3 regions of the Paenibacillus sp. FSL M7-0134 genome follow, and region 2 is predicted to be linked to each of the others. Evidence: riboswitches for the same ligand, from Rfam matches in the RefSeq annotation. Region 2 holds a riboswitch; each other region holds the start of a gene.
What was found. Region 2 has a riboswitch for glycine ahead of NSQ58_RS08330 (alanine/glycine:cation symporter family protein). Riboswitches for the same ligand answer to the same signal wherever they lie in the genome.
Positions count from the first base shown of each region.

Region 1: another riboswitch for glycine. It lies ahead of gcvT (glycine cleavage system aminomethyltransferase GcvT); the one in region 2 lies ahead of NSQ58_RS08330 (alanine/glycine:cation symporter family protein).
Region 3: another riboswitch for glycine. It lies ahead of sdaAB (L-serine ammonia-lyase, iron-sulfur-dependent subunit beta); the one in region 2 lies ahead of NSQ58_RS08330 (alanine/glycine:cation symporter family protein).

Region 1 covers NZ_JBBOXV010000001.1:2,029,118-2,035,080, forward strand. Annotated here, with positions in the region: gene ptsP (phosphoenolpyruvate--protein phosphotransferase) at 1-80, shown strand, start outside; gene gcvPB (aminomethyl-transferring glycine dehydrogenase subunit GcvPB) at 200-1,696, opposite strand; gene gcvPA (aminomethyl-transferring glycine dehydrogenase subunit GcvPA) at 1,693-3,048, opposite strand; gene gcvT (glycine cleavage system aminomethyltransferase GcvT) at 3,177-4,277, opposite strand; glycine riboswitch at 4,454-4,552, opposite strand; gene gcvH (glycine cleavage system protein GcvH) at 4,946-5,344, shown strand; gene NSQ58_RS09125 (PTS mannitol transporter subunit IICB) at 5,722-5,963, shown strand, end outside.
Region 2 covers NZ_JBBOXV010000001.1:1,858,954-1,864,916, reverse strand. Annotated here, with positions in the region: gene NSQ58_RS08345 (carbohydrate ABC transporter permease) at 1-635, shown strand, start outside; gene NSQ58_RS08340 (carbohydrate ABC transporter permease) at 658-1,485, shown strand; gene NSQ58_RS08335 (iron-containing alcohol dehydrogenase) at 1,634-2,806, shown strand; gene NSQ58_RS08330 (alanine/glycine:cation symporter family protein) at 2,864-4,282, opposite strand; glycine riboswitch at 4,442-4,536, opposite strand; glycine riboswitch at 4,555-4,631, opposite strand; gene NSQ58_RS08325 (glycoside hydrolase family 1 protein) at 4,801-5,963, opposite strand, start outside.
Region 3 covers NZ_JBBOXV010000002.1:14,777-20,739, forward strand. Annotated here, with positions in the region: gene sdaAA (L-serine ammonia-lyase, iron-sulfur-dependent, subunit alpha) at 61-960, opposite strand; gene sdaAB (L-serine ammonia-lyase, iron-sulfur-dependent subunit beta) at 950-1,639, opposite strand; glycine riboswitch at 1,851-1,966, opposite strand; gene NSQ58_RS15835 (DUF6359 domain-containing protein) at 2,181-3,770, shown strand; gene NSQ58_RS15840 (ABC transporter ATP-binding protein) at 4,096-5,127, shown strand; gene NSQ58_RS15845 (ABC transporter ATP-binding protein) at 5,105-5,963, shown strand, end outside.

The DNA.
Region 1 (5,963 bases), 170 kb from region 2:
TGGAAAAACTGGCTACAAAAGCTCTGGACATGCAAACAGCAGAACAGGTTGTTGAATTGGTTCAAAGCATCGAAGGTTAAGGAAGGGTATTACATTTCAAAGGTTATATCTTTTTCCAACAAAAAAATTGCTGTGTACATACAGCAGCCGGTATCTAATAGATACCGGCTTTTTTGCATGCTTTAAGTAGAATTTGTTTTTAACTGCATGAGCAATTCAGTACAGGTTTGCGAGCTGCGGTAGTTTCGTCCAATCGTGTGACTGGAGTAGTATATGGTGCATTGAGCACCAGCTCAGGGTTCTCTTCTGCTTCCCGCGCAATATGAATCATAGTGTCGACAAAAGCATCAAGTGTCTCCTTACTTTCCGTCTCTGTGGGCTCGATCATGATGCATTCCTCTACATTCAGAGGGAAGTAAATTGTAGGCGGATGGTAGCCGAAATCAAGCAGCCGTTTGGCTACATCAAGCGTACGCACTCCAAATTTTTTCAAGCCTCGCCCTGACATGACAAATTCGTGTTTGCAATGTCCAGGGTAGGGCAGGTCAAAATGTGGAGCGAGCCGATGCATCATGTAATTGGCATTGAGCACAGCGCATTCCGATACACGCTTTAAGCCGTCAGGACCGTAGCTACGGATATAGGCATAGGCACGGACGAGAATACCGAAGTTGCCGTAAAAGGCTTTAACCCGTCCAATAGAATCTCCCTGTTCCCGGTCCCAGTGGTACACCCCCTGCGGATCCCGTACGACAAGTGGCTTGGGTAAATAAGGGATGAGCCGTTGCTTTACGCCGACAGGCCCAGCGCCGGGGCCACCGCCGCCGTGCGGGGTACTCATCGTTTTGTGCAAATTGAGATGTACTACATCGAAGCCCATATCTCCGGGACGGGTAATCCCCATGATGGCGTTGGAGTTCGCCCCGTCATAGTAGAGCAGACCACCCGCGTCATGCACGATGGCAGCAATGTCAGTGATTTGCTTCTCGAACAGCCCAAGCGTGTTCGGATTGGTCAGCATGAGCGCCGCGGTGTCGTTGCCTACGGCTTGACGTAACGCATCCAGATCCACCAGCCCCTCAGGGGTGGAGGGAAGGGTGACTGTTTCGAAGCCCGCGACGGTTGCGCTGGCGGGGTTCGTTCCGTGCGAGGAATCCGGCACGAGCACCTTGGTACGTCGCTCACCACGTGCTTCGTGGTATGAGCGAATCATCATCAGCCCGGTCCATTCGCCATGGGCGCCCGCGGCGGGCTGAAGCGTGACGGCATCCATGCCAGTTAACGCAGCCAAATCATTTTGGAGCGTATACAGCAGCTCCATGGCACCCTGGATGCTCTCCTCGGGCTGATATGGATGGATTTTGGCGAAGCCTGTATATCGGGCGACATCCTCATTCACTTTCGGATTGTATTTCATCGTACAGGAGCCGAGCGGATAAAATCCGTTGTCCACGCCGAAATTGCGCCGGGACAAGGCAGTATAATGCCGAATAACGTCTACTTCGTATACCTCGGGTAATGCCGCAGGTTCGCTGCGCAGCGCATAATCTGGCAAAAGCTCTGCCACCGGGCGACGGGGAACGTCGCACTCGGGAAGGGAATAGGCGATACGACCCGGACGGCTCAATTCAAAAATGAGCGCTTGATCGTGTTCCTTCAACAGCCCTTGTTTCTGATCCTGTCCGGTGCGTGTCATAGCAATCCCCCCAAGGTGTGTACAAATTGGTCAATCTCTTCTTTGGTCCTTTGCTCCGTCACGGCAATCAACATGTGACCAGCAAGTTCCTCATAGTCCCGGCCCAAATCGTAGCCAGCGATAAATCCAGCAGCTAGCAGCTCGGCCTGGAGTTTGCTCATATCCGTACCCTCAGGCAGTCTAAGGGCAAACTCATTAAAGGTTGGTGCGTTAAACGAGGCAGTTACACCCTTCAAGCTCAGCAATTGCTCTAAAGCATAACGGCTTTTATGCAAATTTAGCTCGGCTACTTCCTTGATCCCCTGTCTACCCATGACAGACAAGTATACAGATGCAGATAAAGCTAGCAACGCTTGGTTGGAGCAAATGTTAGAGGTGGCCTTTTCGCGGCGGATATGCTGTTCCCGCGCTTGCAAGGTCAGCACGAAGCCGCGTTTACCGTTGCGGTCTGTGGTCTGACCCACAATACGGCCGGGGATACGGCGCATATGGGCCTGAGAAACGGCAAAGTATCCACAGGTCGGACCGCCGAGAGAAGAGGAGATGCCAAGTGGCTGCGCATCTCCTACCACAATATCCGCGCCCTGTTTGCCGGGTGTTTCCAGCAAGCCAAGTGCCAGTGGATTGGCACTGACGACCAAAAGACCTTTGTGCGCATGGATGAGGTCAGCCATCGGCTTCAGGTTTTCCACGGCTCCGAAAAAGTTGGGGCTTTGGACCAAAACAGCCGCGGTCTGTTCCGATACGGCCGCCGCTAGCGCATCAGCATCCGTTACGCCGTCCGAACAGCCGATTTCCACGATGTCCAAATCCAATCCGCGTGCATAGGCTGCCAATACCTGACGTGCCTCCGGATGGACGGACCTTGATACGATAAGCTGTTTACGGCGGGTAGCTGCGGCGGACAGTGAGCCCGCTTCCGCCAGTGCAGTCGCTCCGTCGTACATGCTGGCATTAGCTACAGCCATGCCCGTCAATTCGCAAATATACGACTGAAACTCGAAAATGGCTTGTAGCTCGCCTTGGCTTACTTCCGGCTGATAGGGGGTGTAGGCTGTATAGAATTCCGAGCGTGAAGTGATGTGCTGGATGACGGACGGAATATGATGATCATAAATTCCTGCGCCAAGGAAGCTGGCATGTGTGTCTGTATTGGCGTTGTGTCCGGCCAGCTCGGCCAAGTGGCGGGTTAAGGCTTTCTCATCGAGTCGAGAAGAGAGAGGCAGTTCCCCTTGATATCGAATGGCCTCTGGAATGTCACTGAATAAATCATCAATGGATGATACACCCACCACACGCAGCATTTCGGTTTGATCCTGTTCAGTCATAGGGAGATAACGATGCTGCTTCATAGGTTCTGACTCCTTTCGAAAAGCAAGATTTTAGATCGTAAATTAGCTAATAAAAAAGTGTGTGAGATGAAAAACCCAGAAGTTCATATCTGACATATTTGCTTTATAGAAATAAAAAGAGTTTAAGATCAGCGCGGGCGTTTATAAAAGGGTGCTGCCACCACCTCGGCACGCAGGCGTTTGCCACGAATCTCAACCTCCAACGGTGTGGAGAGGGCGCTAAAACGACTGTCCACCAAGGCGAGGCCCAGATTACGCTTCAAGGTGGGCGACTGAGTCCCCGTTGTGACCTCACCAATGTGTTGTCCTTCTGCGAATACCGGGTAATGGGCGCGTGGGATACCGCGATCAATCATTTCCAGCCCGATCAATTTGCGAGGAATCCCTTGTTCTTTCTGACGTTGCAGTGCTTCTCTACCGATAAAATCTCCTTTATTCAGCTTGACGAAGAAACCTAGACTAGCTTCGAGTGGTGAAATCGTGGCAGATAACTCCTGACCGTACAGCGGCAATCGTGCCTCAAAGCGTAGTGTATCCCGAGCACCAAGTCCAGCGGGAATCAGCCCATATGACTCACCGGAACGAAGCAAACCCTCCCATACGGCTGGTGCTTCTGCAGCAGGTACATAAAATTCAAAACCGTCTTCGCCCGTATATCCGGTTCGTGAGACCAGTGCTTTTGCTCCGAACAATGGCACGTTCTCATGGAAGCGGAAAGATGCCAGATTCGTAATGTCCGTATCTGCCACGGCTGCGGCAATACGTGCTGCCTCCGGTCCTTGCAACGCCAGCAATGCTATCGCATCAGACACATTCTCCATGTGAACGGATGTAGGCATATGACGAATTAGCCAATCCCAATCCTTATCGATGTTGGAGGCGTTCACAACGAGCATGTAGTGCTCCGGTCCTTTGCAGTAAACAAGTAGGTCGTCTACTACCCCTCCATCGGGGTAACACAGGAGTGAATATTGTGCCTGACCTGGTTCCAACTGGCTGACATCATTCGTGGTCACCCTTTGCAGAAAAGCTTCGGCCTCTTTGCCTTCAACCAAAAATTCGCCCATATGCGATACATCGAATAAACCCGCACGTTGCCGGACGGCCTCATGCTCCTTTTGAATGCCGCTAAACTGAACCGGGAGCTCCCAGCCGCCAAAGTCAATACAACGAACCCCAGACTGCGTCCCGTAGGACGAATATAGCGGTGTTTTTCGCAAATTAGTCATTATTCCACTCCTATCCGGTGTGATCGGCTAAACAAAAAAGACAGGCCGAAAAAAACGTATAGACGGCAGTCTACACTCTTTTTTCAGCTCTGTCCTTGATACCAGAAAGTTACCCCGGTATGTACCGGGTTTCCCCTTGGGTGATCCGCTCCAATAGCGAATGCTCTCCAGAGATGCGTCCGGCAGAGGTCCTTTTGCCTGAGAGATTCACCTGCAATGCAGGTTTACTCCTTCGGCGCTACCTTCGGGATCAACGGTATATTACCTGGCTTTGCAGATAACAACCTGATCCGATTCGCGTGCACTTATGTCTCACAAGCGGCAACAGCTATGCGAATCTTTTTGGCAGTCTCTCCCTCCGCGTTCATCCGCGTTTGCAGTTGTCGGGGTGTTTCCCAAAGCATTTGCTATAACCCATTAATACGCAAATTCATTCAAAATGTCAATAAAAATGTCATCAAAAACAATAGAAAAAACATTTAATATATAAATAAGGATATGTAAGCGTTTGTTATAAGCTATCATATTTTTATATAGTACGCTATATGAGGTGATATGAAGTATTTTTGTTAGTATTATTGACATGAGTGTTCTTGTTGTCATAATCTTAACCTGTCTAGTACAGTGAGCAAAAGCGATTTTATTCATATGGAAGTGAGGGGAACAGAATGGGTGAAGTAAAGCAGCAACTTTGGTATACAGACGAACATGAGTGGGTTCAGCGGACAGAGAATGGAACGGTACGGATTGGTATTACAGACTTTGCACAGCATCAACTGGGTGATATTGTTTTTGTAGAATTACCTGAGGCGGGAGCAACGATTGAGCAGGGAGCGGAGATCGGTACGATTGAATCGGTGAAGACAGTATCCGACCTTTTTGCTCCGGTGACGGGAACCATACTAAAAGTGAATGAAACGCTGGAAAGTACACCTGAGCTAGTGAATGAATCTCCCTATGAAAAAGGTTGGATGATCGAAGTAGAGATGGATAAAGATGTGGAGGAAGCTTTGGGCAAGCTACTGTCTGCGGATCAGTATGAGCAGTTGATTTCCGATGAGCAGTAATGGAGCATTGTAGTATGGAGTAAGAGGGTTATTTGTCTGCTCGATTTTTGTATAAAATAGTCGCTATGATTTGACGTAGCGGCTATTTTTTTGTCTTTTTGCAAGCGTAATTACGTGTTTTATTCTGATTTAGAGGGTTGTCCCCATATAAGAATCATACATAATCCAGCACGGTTTTTCGACTAATTTCTATAGCTACAGGTCATATTAAGAAGAATTATGCAGGTATAATACCTTCCCGGATAATTTAAATTTAAATGTTGTCATCAACGTTCATGACGAAAGTACGTTTTCATTTCGTTGATGAAGATAGCGCTGTCATTTAGTATGAATTTTAAGAAAAGGTAGTGATGCTTACCTACAAGGAGGATTTGAATATGAGTACATTGGACGCAAAGCCAAGTTCAAAAGGAGGCACTCGTGTCGCCGTACAGCGTTTTGGCCGTTTTCTTAGCGGTATGGTTATGCCCAATATGGGAGCATTTATTGCGTGGGGGCTGATTACGGCACTCTTTATTCCGACCGGATGGTTCCCGAATGAAGGTTTTGCACAATTGGTTGACCCGATGAAAAATTATTTGTTGCCGTTACTGATCGGTTATACAGGGGGCACGATGAT
Region 2 (5,963 bases):
CGATGCTATTCTTCGCACTGATTATTGCCTTTCTGCTTTATGCCCCTTTTGTGAAAATGCGTACCTTATGGCGAGTCGGATTCTTCCTGCCAAATGTGACGTCTATTGTAGCTGTTGCCATCATATTCGGTGCCTTATTTGCCAACAATTTTGGATTTCTTAACTACCTTCTGCAACTCATGGGGCTACCCATGGTTCAATGGCTGAATGTGCCCTGGGGTATCCAAATCGCCATTTCTTCTATGGTCGTATGGAGATGGATGGGCTATAACTCAATCATCTATCTGGCTGGACTCCAGAGTATTCCGCATGTGCTGTATGAGGCCGCCAAAATAGACGGGGCAACCGGAGCGCAAGCTTTTTTCCGCATCACTATCCCCATGCTACGCCCAGTCATTCTGTTTACGGTGATTACGTCCACCATCGGCGGTATGCAGCTCTTCACCGAGCCACAGGTCCTGGTCGGTAATGACGGCGGTTCCGGGGCAAGTGGCATGACCATCGTTTTATACCTGTATCGCGAGTCGTTCATTAACAACTATTTTGGATATGGTGCAGCCGTCGGATGGGGCATGTTCCTCATCATTGCTCTATTCTCCATCATAAACTGGAAACTCGTTCAAGGTAAAAAATAACGATGGGAAGGAGCTTCACAACATGATGCAGACACGCGCAAAATCCTTTGTTTTATATGCCGGATTGTTGGTGGGAATCATTCTGTCGATGTTTCCATTTTACTGGCTGATCGTCATGGCAACCCGTACAACCTCAGACATCTATCGTTTTCCACCACAATTGTGGTTTGGCAGCCACTTCTTGGATAACATAACGAGAGTATTACAACAGATTAATTTTGCCGGAGCCTTTTTTAATACCCTTTTTGTAGCCGGTTCTGTTACCCTATTGGTTCTGTTTTTCGATTCACTAGCAGGTTTTGCATTCGCCAAGTTTGATTTTCCGGGCAAAAAAGTGCTATTTATCGTTCTGCTAGCTACGATGATGGTCCCTTCACAACTTTCGCTTGTCCCCTCCTTTGTCATGATGGCCTCCTTTGGATGGGTAGGTACGTTCAAAGCGCTTATCATCCCGGGGATGGTAAATGCCTTCGGCATTTTCTGGATTCGTCAATATGCGGAAGAATCCATTCCAAAGGAACTGCTGGATGCGGGCCGGATGGACGGATGCAGCTTTTTTCGACTGTACTTGAATGTAGCACTGCCTATTCTACGTCCTGCGTTCGCTTTTCTCGGCGCATTTACCTTTATAGGAGCCTGGAATGATTATTTATGGCCGCTAATCGTCTTAACGGATGAACGTAAATTCACGCTCCAGATTGCACTGTCACAATTGAACGGGATTTACAATACGGATTATGCGATGGTCATTGCGGGCACCCTGCTGGCTGTACTGCCACTTATTATTTTATTTCTTTTCATTAGCCGCCAGTTTATTTCCGATCTTGCCGCCGGAGCGGTCAAAGATTAGATTTACTTGAATTCCCTTATTCATTTCATGTATAATAGCTAATCGTCATTTCAAATAGCTTACATTATGAAGTTAGGTATCCAACAGGCAATCAGGTTAAGCGATTTACGATTTGAACATGAACTATGAACTGAGGGAAACTTACCAGATGAACAAATTCACATATTATAACCCCACCAAATTAATTTTTGGAGACAATCAAATTGAAGAACTCCAGCAGGAACTGCTGAATTACGGCAAAAACATTTTGCTGGTATATGGAGGCGGAAGTGTCAAACGAAATGGTCTATATGACCAGGTATTAAACGCGTTAGAACCGCTACATCTGAACATTCATGAATTGTCCGGCGTAGAACCGAATCCGCGCTTGTCCACCGTTAAGAAGGGTATCGACATTTGCCGAAATGAAAAAATCGACTTCTTACTTGCTGTAGGCGGTGGAAGCGTTATTGATTGCACCAAAGCCATCGCAGCAGGGGCTGAATATGACGGCGATGTGTGGGATATTATCAACAAAAAGCACATGCCGACCGAGGCTCTTCCATTCGGCACCATCCTCACACTCGCCGCCACCGGTTCAGAAATGAATCCGGATTCTGTTATCACCAACTGGGAAACGAACGAAAAATACGTATGGGGCAGCGCGGTGACGCATCCGAAATTCTCGATTCTGGACCCAAAAAACACCTTCTCTGTGCCACGTGATCAGACGGTATATGGCATGGTGGATATGATGAGCCATGTGTTTGAACAATATTTTCACAATGTTAAAAATACACCGTTGCAAGATCGTATGTGCTTTTCCGTGCTGCAAACCGTGATCGAAACTGCACCTAAGCTGCTGGAAGATTTGCACAACTACGAGCATCGTGAAACGATTTTATATGCCGGAACGATTGCCCTTAACGGAACACTACAAATGGGCTACTTCGGGGACTGGGCTTCGCATACGATTGAACATGCATTATCCGCTGTATATGATATTCCTCATGCTGGCGGTCTGGCGATCCTCTTCCCCAACTGGATGAGACATACGGTGGATCAGGATGCTGCACGCATGAAGCGGCTGATGCTCAGCATGTTTGATTTAGATACCACTGGTAAAACGGATAAGGAAATTGCTTTGGAGGGGATTGATCGCCTGAGTGCATTCTGGACAAGTCTCGGTGCCCCTTCCACCCTGGCCGATTACAATATTAATGATGAGCAATTGGAAAATGTCGCAAACATTGCAGCCCGTGAAATGGAATACGGAGGCTTCGGTAATTATAAAAAGCTGAATCAAGAAGATATTTCAGCTATTTTGCACGCATCGTTATAACATTCAAAAGGGAGTGTCCTCAAGCCTGTGATGACTGAGGGCACTCCCTTTTGGAATTTATGAATTAACCGTTTGTCCTTTTTCTTCTACTTGGATAGCTGCCCCTACACTGGCACCTGCAAGAATGCCCTTTTTCTTACTAGAATTCAGAGAATCCATATAGGTTCGGGTTTCTGCGACTACAATTCCTGATAAGCCGAGCAGGGCAATCAGGTTTGGGAAAGCCATCATTGCGTTAAAGATATCTGCCAGCAGCCAAATCGCATCCAGTTTAATGAACGCGCCCCCGGCAACCAGTAGGATGAACAGATAGCGGTATGGCTTAATCCACTTGACCCCAAGCAAATATTCAACACAGCGTTCCCCGTAATAGTTCCAGCCGAGCATGGTGGTGAACGCGAACATAATCAGAATGATTGTGAGCAGTTCTGCCCCCAGCGGGAATGCGCTGGAAAATGCTTGCTGAGTCATCAAGCCCGCATCGGTAGGCCCGCTCCACACACCACTAACCAGTAGCGTCAACCCGGTCATCACACAAATAACCATCGTATCAATAAACACGCCTGTCATGGAAATTAGCCCTTGCTCCGCAGGCCATTTGGTTTTGGCAGCTGCAGCTGCAATCGGTGCGCTTCCCAATCCGGCCTCATTGGCAAAAATACCTCTGGCTACCCCACTTCGCATCGCCAGCATAATCGTAGCTCCGGCAAATCCGCCCGTTGCAGATGTAGTTGAAAATGCCGAATGGAGCACCAGCGCAATTGCGGCAGGAAGTTGGTCAGCAAACCGAATCAGTACGATGAGACAGATCAGTACATACAAGCCTGTTTTAAAAGGAACGACCTTCGTCGATACCTTGGCAATGCTTTTGAGTCCTCCAATAGTAACAAGTCCTGTAAGGATAGCAATAATCAGTGCCGTTACAATGGGCGGAACGCCAAAACTGTTTTCGGTCGAAGATACAATCGCTTTGACCTGCGGAAACGTTCCAATCCCGAACAACGCTACCAGCATGCCCGAAAAAGCAAACAGCATCGCCAGCGGTTTAAAACGGCGTCCCAGACCTTTCTCAATATAATACATCGGGCCGCCGGAAAATTGCCCATTCCGATCCTTCACCCGGTATTTTACCGCAAGTACACCTTCCGCATATTTCGTCGCCATCCCAAAAAAGGCTGCAACGACCATCCAGAACAAGGCACCCGGCCCGCCCAGCTTAATGGCTGTCGCTACGCCGACAATACTTCCTGTGCCAACTGTAGCCGCCAACGCTGTACTTAAAGCCGCAAAACTACTTACATCCCCGCTGCCTTCATTCGGGGCCTTACCGATCAGCTTGATCGCCAGGGGCAGGCGGAATACCTGCAGCATCTTCAAACGTATGGTCAGCCACAACCCCGTTCCCATGACAAGAATGATGAGAGGCGCCCCCCATATCCAACTGCTAATCGCTTCTAACACATGTACCAAATTCATTTCAACCCGCTCCTCCAGCATATTAGAAAACAAAAAAGAGTCAAATCCGCTGATTCGACTCCTGGAGAGGTTAAAGGCACGAAAAAATACAACCATCTTGCGCAGGTTTCTGCCTCTAATAGCTTATAAAAAAGCCTAGGGCATTCCCTGTCACAGGTTATTCGCGTCTCTGTCCTTTTGCCTGAGAGTTTAAGCAGATGTTCTCTGCGGTGCACCTTCGGCGCCCAATTAAGGGTCTCTCCAGAGTTCTGTCCGTTTACGGTCCCCGCTTGTTGCTGTAATCAGCCTAAGCACCTGAGAGTTTTGCCCCTTCGGTCGGAACTTTCGTTCCATCTCCCGCAAACATCAACCAGACATATGAAATTTTTATTTATTATACAGAAAACTTTCAGCTTATTACAAGTGAAAAGTTTGTGAAGCCCTCTGAAATATTATTATTATGTCTATCAAAAAAAGCGGGTACAGCAGATTGCATCCTTAGGATGTCCTCTGCTATACCCGCCCGAGAAAATTTGGAATTACAATTCTTCACCATTGGTTGCTATCACATTTTTATACCAGTTAAATGAGTCCTTTTTGGAGCGTTTGAGCGTTCCGTTACCGTCATCATCCAGATCAACGTAAATAAATCCGTAGCGCTTGGACATTTCGGAAGTAGACATGCTCACAAGGTCGATAGGACCCCAGCTGGTGTAACCAATCAGATCAACACCGTCGGCAATCGCTTCCTTCATTTGGGCAATATGCTGACGCAAGTAATCAATGCGATACGTATCATGCACAGAGCCGTCTTCTTCCACCTTATCATACGCACCCAAACCATTTTCCACGATGAACAGCGGCTTTTGGTAGCGGTCATAAAACGTGTTCAGCGTAACACGCAGGCCGATCGGATCGATCTGCCATCCCCAGTCAGAGGACTGTAAATATGGATTTTTCACGCCGCCAATCAGGTTTCCTGCTGCTTTTTCGCCTTCTGGACCTGCAGATACGGTCAAGGTCATGTAGTAGCTGAATGAGATATAATCGACCGTGTTATTTTTTAAAATTTCGGCATCGCCTGGTTCTGTGTGTATAACAACATTATTTTCTTCAAAATAACGATTCATGTAGTTGGAATATTCCCCACGGGCATGCACATCCGTAAAGAACAGGTTCATCTGATTTTCATGCTGGGCTTTCAGTATATCCTCTGGGTTACACGTATGTGGATAGCTTTCCAAACGAGCCAGCATACAGCCGATTTGAGAGCCCGGGATGATCTCATGTCCTCGTTTTGTCGCCAGTGCACTAGCTACAAATTGATGATGCAGTGCTTGGTATATCGCTTGCTGCTTGTTTTCTACGCGGTCAATGACCACCCCGCCACCGGTAAACGGACTCATGGTCATTACATTGATTTCATTAAAGGTCAGCCAGTATTTTACTTTATCCTTATAACGCGTGAACACAGTTTCGGCATAATTTACGTAGTGCTGTATAACTTCACGACCCAGCCAGCCATTATACTTCTGAGTCAAACCCAGCGGTGTCTCATAATGTGACAATGTTACCAGCGGTTCAATACCATATTTGCGCAGCTCATCAAATACATTGTCGTAGAATTGCAGTCCCGCTTCATTCGGCTCGGCATCATAGCCATTCGGGAAAATCCGCGACCAGTTGATGGACATACGAAATA
Region 3 (5,963 bases), on a different contig from region 2:
AAGCATACGTCCAAGGATGACATGCTTGCTCTTTTTTTTAAGGAGGCTACCGCTTATAAATTATGACTTATCCTTCTTGGTCGGTGTGTTGCGTGTAAGTGATTCAGTCAAACGCTTGCCAGTGGGCGTCTGGGCCAAGCCGCCTTTGGCGGTCTCGCGGTGCTTCGACGGCATCGCACTGCCGACTTCAAGCATCACGTCAATGACTTCGTCAGACGGAATAGCGCTGCGCACACCCGCCAAAGCCATATCCGCTGCGGCAAGCGCAGTCACGGCTCCCAGCCCGTTGCGCACGATGCACGGAATCTCCACGAGTCCGGCGACGGGATCGCAAATCAGGCCGAGCGTGTTCTTAAGAGCGAGGCCCACGGCGTGAACAGCCTGTTCAGGCGTACCACCACGCAGCTCGACCATAGCGCCAGCAGCCATCCCGATAGCTGAACCAATCTCAGCCTGACAGCCTCCCTCCGCGCCAGAAATGAAGGAGTTGTTGGCGATCACGTAGCCAATGGCTCCAGCGGCGAACAGGCCGTTCACCATATGCTCATCATCCCAGCCGAACCGCTCCTGCGCACTGATGAACACACCAGGGATAACCCCACATGAGCCTGCGGTAGGCGTGGCGACAATGCGACCCATGGATGCATTTACCTCCGACACAGAGAGGGCATAAGCCATGGCGAGCGCGGAGGCATCGCCGGAGCAGGTTTCCCCTGACCGCAGATACTCGGCTAGGCGCTTGCCGTCACCGCCCGTCAATCCACTGCGGGATACGGTGTCTTGTGTCTGACCGCGATGAACGGCTTCCTTCATGACTTCATAATAATCAGACATTTGGCGAAAGATTTCTTCCTCCGTTGTATTCGTCTCTTGTACCTGCTCTTGAATCATCAAACGGCCAATTGTGGTGGATTCTTCAGCGCATAAAGCGCTGATTTCATGCAGATGGCTAAACCGCATCGGATTCAGCTCCTTTTTTCAAATTAATCATCTTAATTTCATACATATGAGGTAAAGAACGCAGCTCCGCAATCAATACAGCCGGAGCAGAACTGTCCGTTTCGATGGCGGTGAGTGCTTCACCATCCCGGCCTTTGCGATCTACGTGCATATAGGCAATGTTAATGTGAGCCGCGCCCAGCGCTGAAGTTATCGCGCCCAATGTACCGGGCTTATCCGAGTGGAGAAGCACCAGCGTAGGCAGCTCCCCAGTCAGATTGACCCGGAATTCGTTGAGCTGCTGGACATGGATGCTGCCGCCGCCGATGGAGGAGCCAAGCAGTGTGCGCTGATCCTCGCCCTTCCATAGCTCGAAACGGACGGTGTTCGGATGAGGCGCTGGTAGCCCGCTGACGGCGAATTCCACGGCCATCCCGGCTTGCTCTGCCCATTGCTCGGCATCCGGAATCCGGTGATCGTCCGTATCGTAATTAAGCAGCCCTGCGATGAGCGCCAGGTCTGTACCGTGTCCTTTATACGTGTCAGCGAAGGAGCCGTACAGTGTCATGCGGGCACGATCAGGTTGCGCCCCGAGCCAGTGCCGGGCAACGCGTGCGAGCCGCACAGCGCCTGCGGTGTGTGAACTGGAAGGTCCGGTCATGGCCGGACCGATAATGGAAAATACATCTTTGAAACGCATGGTGTGGCCCCCTGTATGTTCTAATACCATACTATATGGTATTTCCGCGTCTTTGCGCGGTTATGACGGTTCTTAATGCTGACGCACAATGTGAGCACAAAAAAGGACAGGATAAGGAAGTTTCCCTTATCTCTGTCCTCGTTACCTGAGAGTTTCGTGCGGTGTTCTTACCGCCTTACCCCTTGGGTGGCTTGCGCTCTCTCCAGAGTTGCGTCAGATGACGATACATGGACCTGAGAGATTATCCGTCAGCCGGGTGCTGACGCCTTGCTCCTTCGGTGCCGCCAGAGTGTAGGCTCCCTGGACAGACTCTCCCGTCATCTTCATTCGCATATACCGTTCTACATGTCTTTCTTAGCGTAATGTATGCCGTGCTCGGTGTCAATCACAGGTTTAATTTTTACATAAACAGGTGCGTTCCCAATAAAAAAGATTAAAATTTACATAATTATGGATGAAATCAGGAAGGAATTAGAAGATTGGCGGCTAATCTGATAAAGGACAAGTATATTTATGGAAATCATAGGAGGGATATTGACGTATGGTAAAAGGCTTGCGATTCACAGGTTCACGCTTAAAAGGGATGTTGCATCTAGCAGCTATCGTATCACTGCTGATTGGGATCTTCGTTCCATTCGGTCAGGTCAAGGCGGAGGGAGCATTGACAGTAGCCGAAGCACTTCAGCGCCAAAGCAGTGGAGGTACGGTGACGGTGGAAGGTTACATCGTCGGACATGCTACCGGATCGAAAACGGCTAACTTTTCTTCCCCGTTTGCGAATGATTTTAACGTACTGATTGCCGATCAGGCAAATGAACGTAATACGTCTAATCTGTTGGATGTACAGCTGACTTCAGCGTACAGAGGGCAATATGGGCTATCAGGCCATCCTGAGCTGATCGGCAGCAAAATTCGTGTGACGGGTACACTCGGCGCCTACAATAATTTTGGTGGAGTGAAAAGTCCAAGCGCTGTTGAACTGGTGAGCGGAAGCGAGCCGGGGGAACCAGGCGAACCTGGCAACCCGGGTCAACCCGGTACTACACTGCCGGATGGAAAAGGCAAAAAGGTGCTGTTCGATAATACGCACGCACAGACCGCTGGTGCAGCAGATTGGGTCATTGAAGGCGCCTTCTCCGACTTTGCCAATGGACTGCGTAATGTAGGCTTTACGGTAGACCAATTGAATCGTCCTATTCCTTTTACTTATGGAGAGCAGGCCATAACATTTGACAAGCTGCGCCAATATGATGTGTTCATTATTGGTGAAGCGAATGTTGCCTTTAAGGCATCCGAGCAGGCTGCCCTGCTGCAATACGTGAATAGCGGGGGGAGCGTCTTCTTCATCTCCGATCATTATAATGCGGACCGTAACAAAAACCGTTGGGATTCCTCCGAGGTTATGAATGGTTACCGTCGTGGAGCCTATACTAATCCGGCCAAGGGCATGACTGCAGAAGAAGCTGCATCACCGGCGATGCAAGGATTAACAAGCTCCGATTGGCTGGCGGCCAACTTTGGCGTTCGTTTCCGTTACAATGCGCTGGGTGATGTGAATGCTACCGACATTGTAGCCGCAGATCAATCTTTCGGCATTACCAAGGGTGTGCGCTCGATTGCAATGCATGCAGGATCTACGCTGGCTATTATTGATCCTACCAAGGCTAAAGGCATTGCTTATATCCCTTCAGGCACGAAAAAATGGGGTAATGCGGTAGACCAGGGAGTTTATAACGGCGGGGGCCGTGCGGAAGGACCTTATGCCGCTATCTCCAAGGTAGGTCAAGGCAAGGCAGCGTTCATCGGTGATTCTTCCCCTGTAGAAGATGCTACACCGAAATATGTGCGTGAGGAAAACGGACAGTCGAAGAAGACATATGATGGTTTTAAAGAAGTGGATGATTCCACCTTCCTGGTGCAAACGGTTCAATGGCTTGCATGGAAGCAGGACTACACGAAATTGTCTGATGTGGCAGGTTTGACTCTGGATCAGCCAACGAAGCTTCTACCATTTGAGGAGCCTGCGGCTTCCACAGAACCGCAGCCTGAGCCTTGGTCTGCTCCAGCAGCAGGCTACAAATGGTACGATCCTAGAACGTTCAAGTCTGGCTCCTATGGAGCGGCTTCATAATTATCGCCAGAAGCTCAATGTGAGCTGGTATTAGTTAGTCGTTTGATCCCTGCAGAGGGATCAGGCGACTTTTTTTGTGATGAAAATTAACCTGTGGTTGGTTATTTCATTACATTTTGTGCCAGAAAGGCCGCGCTACTGCTGGATCATTGATTTTTTAAATGATGTTGATAGCATAATCTTAATTGATATATCCATATACTGGTGATAGGATGTATTCAAATTATTCCGACAAAAACGGTATGTAATGTTCATGAGAGGTTTTAAACATCAAACATGGTGAGAATAAGCGGGACAAGACCATGGAGAATGGAGGAAGCGCGCATTGAATACCGGACCCGTGTTGGAAATTAAAGGATTATCCGTATCTTTTCGCATCAAGGATCAATATCACCCCGCAGTCGACCATCTGGATCTGACGGTCAACCCCAATGAAGTGCTGGCTGTAGTCGGAGAATCCGGCTGTGGCAAAAGCGCGCTGGCGCTTTCGATCGCACAACTGCATGACATGGAACGCACGCGTGTAGAGGGAGAGGTCCTTTTTAAAGGCACGGACCTGAACCGTCTTTCTTCAGGGCAAATGAATAAAATCCGCGGAGCGGGCATTGGCATGATCTTTCAGGACCCGCTGACAGCACTCAACCCGTTAATGAGCATTGGTAAGCAGATTGAGGAAAATCTTGATTATCATACGTCACTATCTACGAAGCAAAAAAGGGAACGTGTGCTGGAGCTGCTGGAAAGCGTAGATATACCGAATCCTGTGCGTGTGTATGAGCAGTATCCGCATGAACTGTCAGGAGGGATGCGTCAGCGTGTGATGATCGCGATTGCCATAGCTTGCCGACCTTCTCTTATTATCGCAGATGAACCAACTACTGCGCTCGATGTAACGATCCAATCGCAAATTCTCGACTTGCTCAAACAGCTTCAACAGGAGAGTGGGAGCGGAATTATCTTGATTACGCATGATCTTGGTGTTGTGGCAGAAGTAGCCGACCGCGTGGTGGTCATGTATGCCGGAGAAATCGTGGAGAGCGCTGATGTTTTTGAATTATTCAGGCATCCACAGCATCCGTACACGCGTTCTTTGCTTGCTTCCATGCCGGGATCGCATACCAAGGGGGAATCACTGCATGTCATCGGCGGCATTGTTCCCTCATTACAAGATATTCCCCGCAATAGCTGTCGCTTTGCCCCGCGTATTCCCTGGATTCAGCAGGGAGTGCATGAAGACCATCCCCAACTAAATGAAATTTCCCCTGGACATTGGGTCCGTTGTACATGTTACCAGCATTTTCATTTTGAAGACGAGGCAAAGGGGGAAGCTGCTCATGGCACTACTGGAGTTAAATGATTTGAGGGTCCACTATCCGGTGCGCGGTGGTTTCTTCCAGCGTGTTATCGATCAGGTGAAAGCAGTGGATGGCGTGTCGATCAGCATTGAGGCAGGCCAGACATACGGGCTGGTGGGAGAATCCGGCTGTGGAAAAACGACGACAGGCAGGACGATCATCGGTCTAAATAAGCTGACGAGCGGACGGATTCTTTTTAAGGGAAAGGACCTTGCGGCTCTGAGCCGTAACAACCGTCATCCGCTGCGTAGAGACATTCAGATGATTTTTCAGGACCCCTACTCTTCGCTCAACCCGCGCAAGCGCGTATTGGATGTCATTGCTGAACCGCTGCGAAATTTTGAAAGGCTGAGCAGTGAGGAGGAACGGAGGAAAGTACAGACGTTGCTGGAAAAGGTCGGCTTGAACGCCGATGCAGCCTACAAATATCCGCATGAATTTTCCGGGGGGCAACGGCAACGGATCGGGATCGCGCGTGCGCTGACATTAAACCCCAAGCTGATCATTGCTGATGAGCCGGTGTCGGCGTTGGACGTTTCCGTGCAGGCACAGGTGCTTAATTTTATGAAGGATGTGCAACGGGAATTTAATTTGACGTATTTGTTCATCAGTCATGACTTGGGTATTATCCGTCATATGTGCGACCAAATCGGTATTATGTACCGGGGCCGTCTAGTGGAGCAGGGGAGCGAGCAAGACATTTATGAGCGTCCACAGCATCTGTATACCCAGCGCCTCATTGCAACCATTCCCAATATTGATCCTACAAAACGGCTGGAAAATGCCCAAAAAAGGCGAATGCTCTTATCCTCCTACAAAACAGAGCTGCCCAAACATC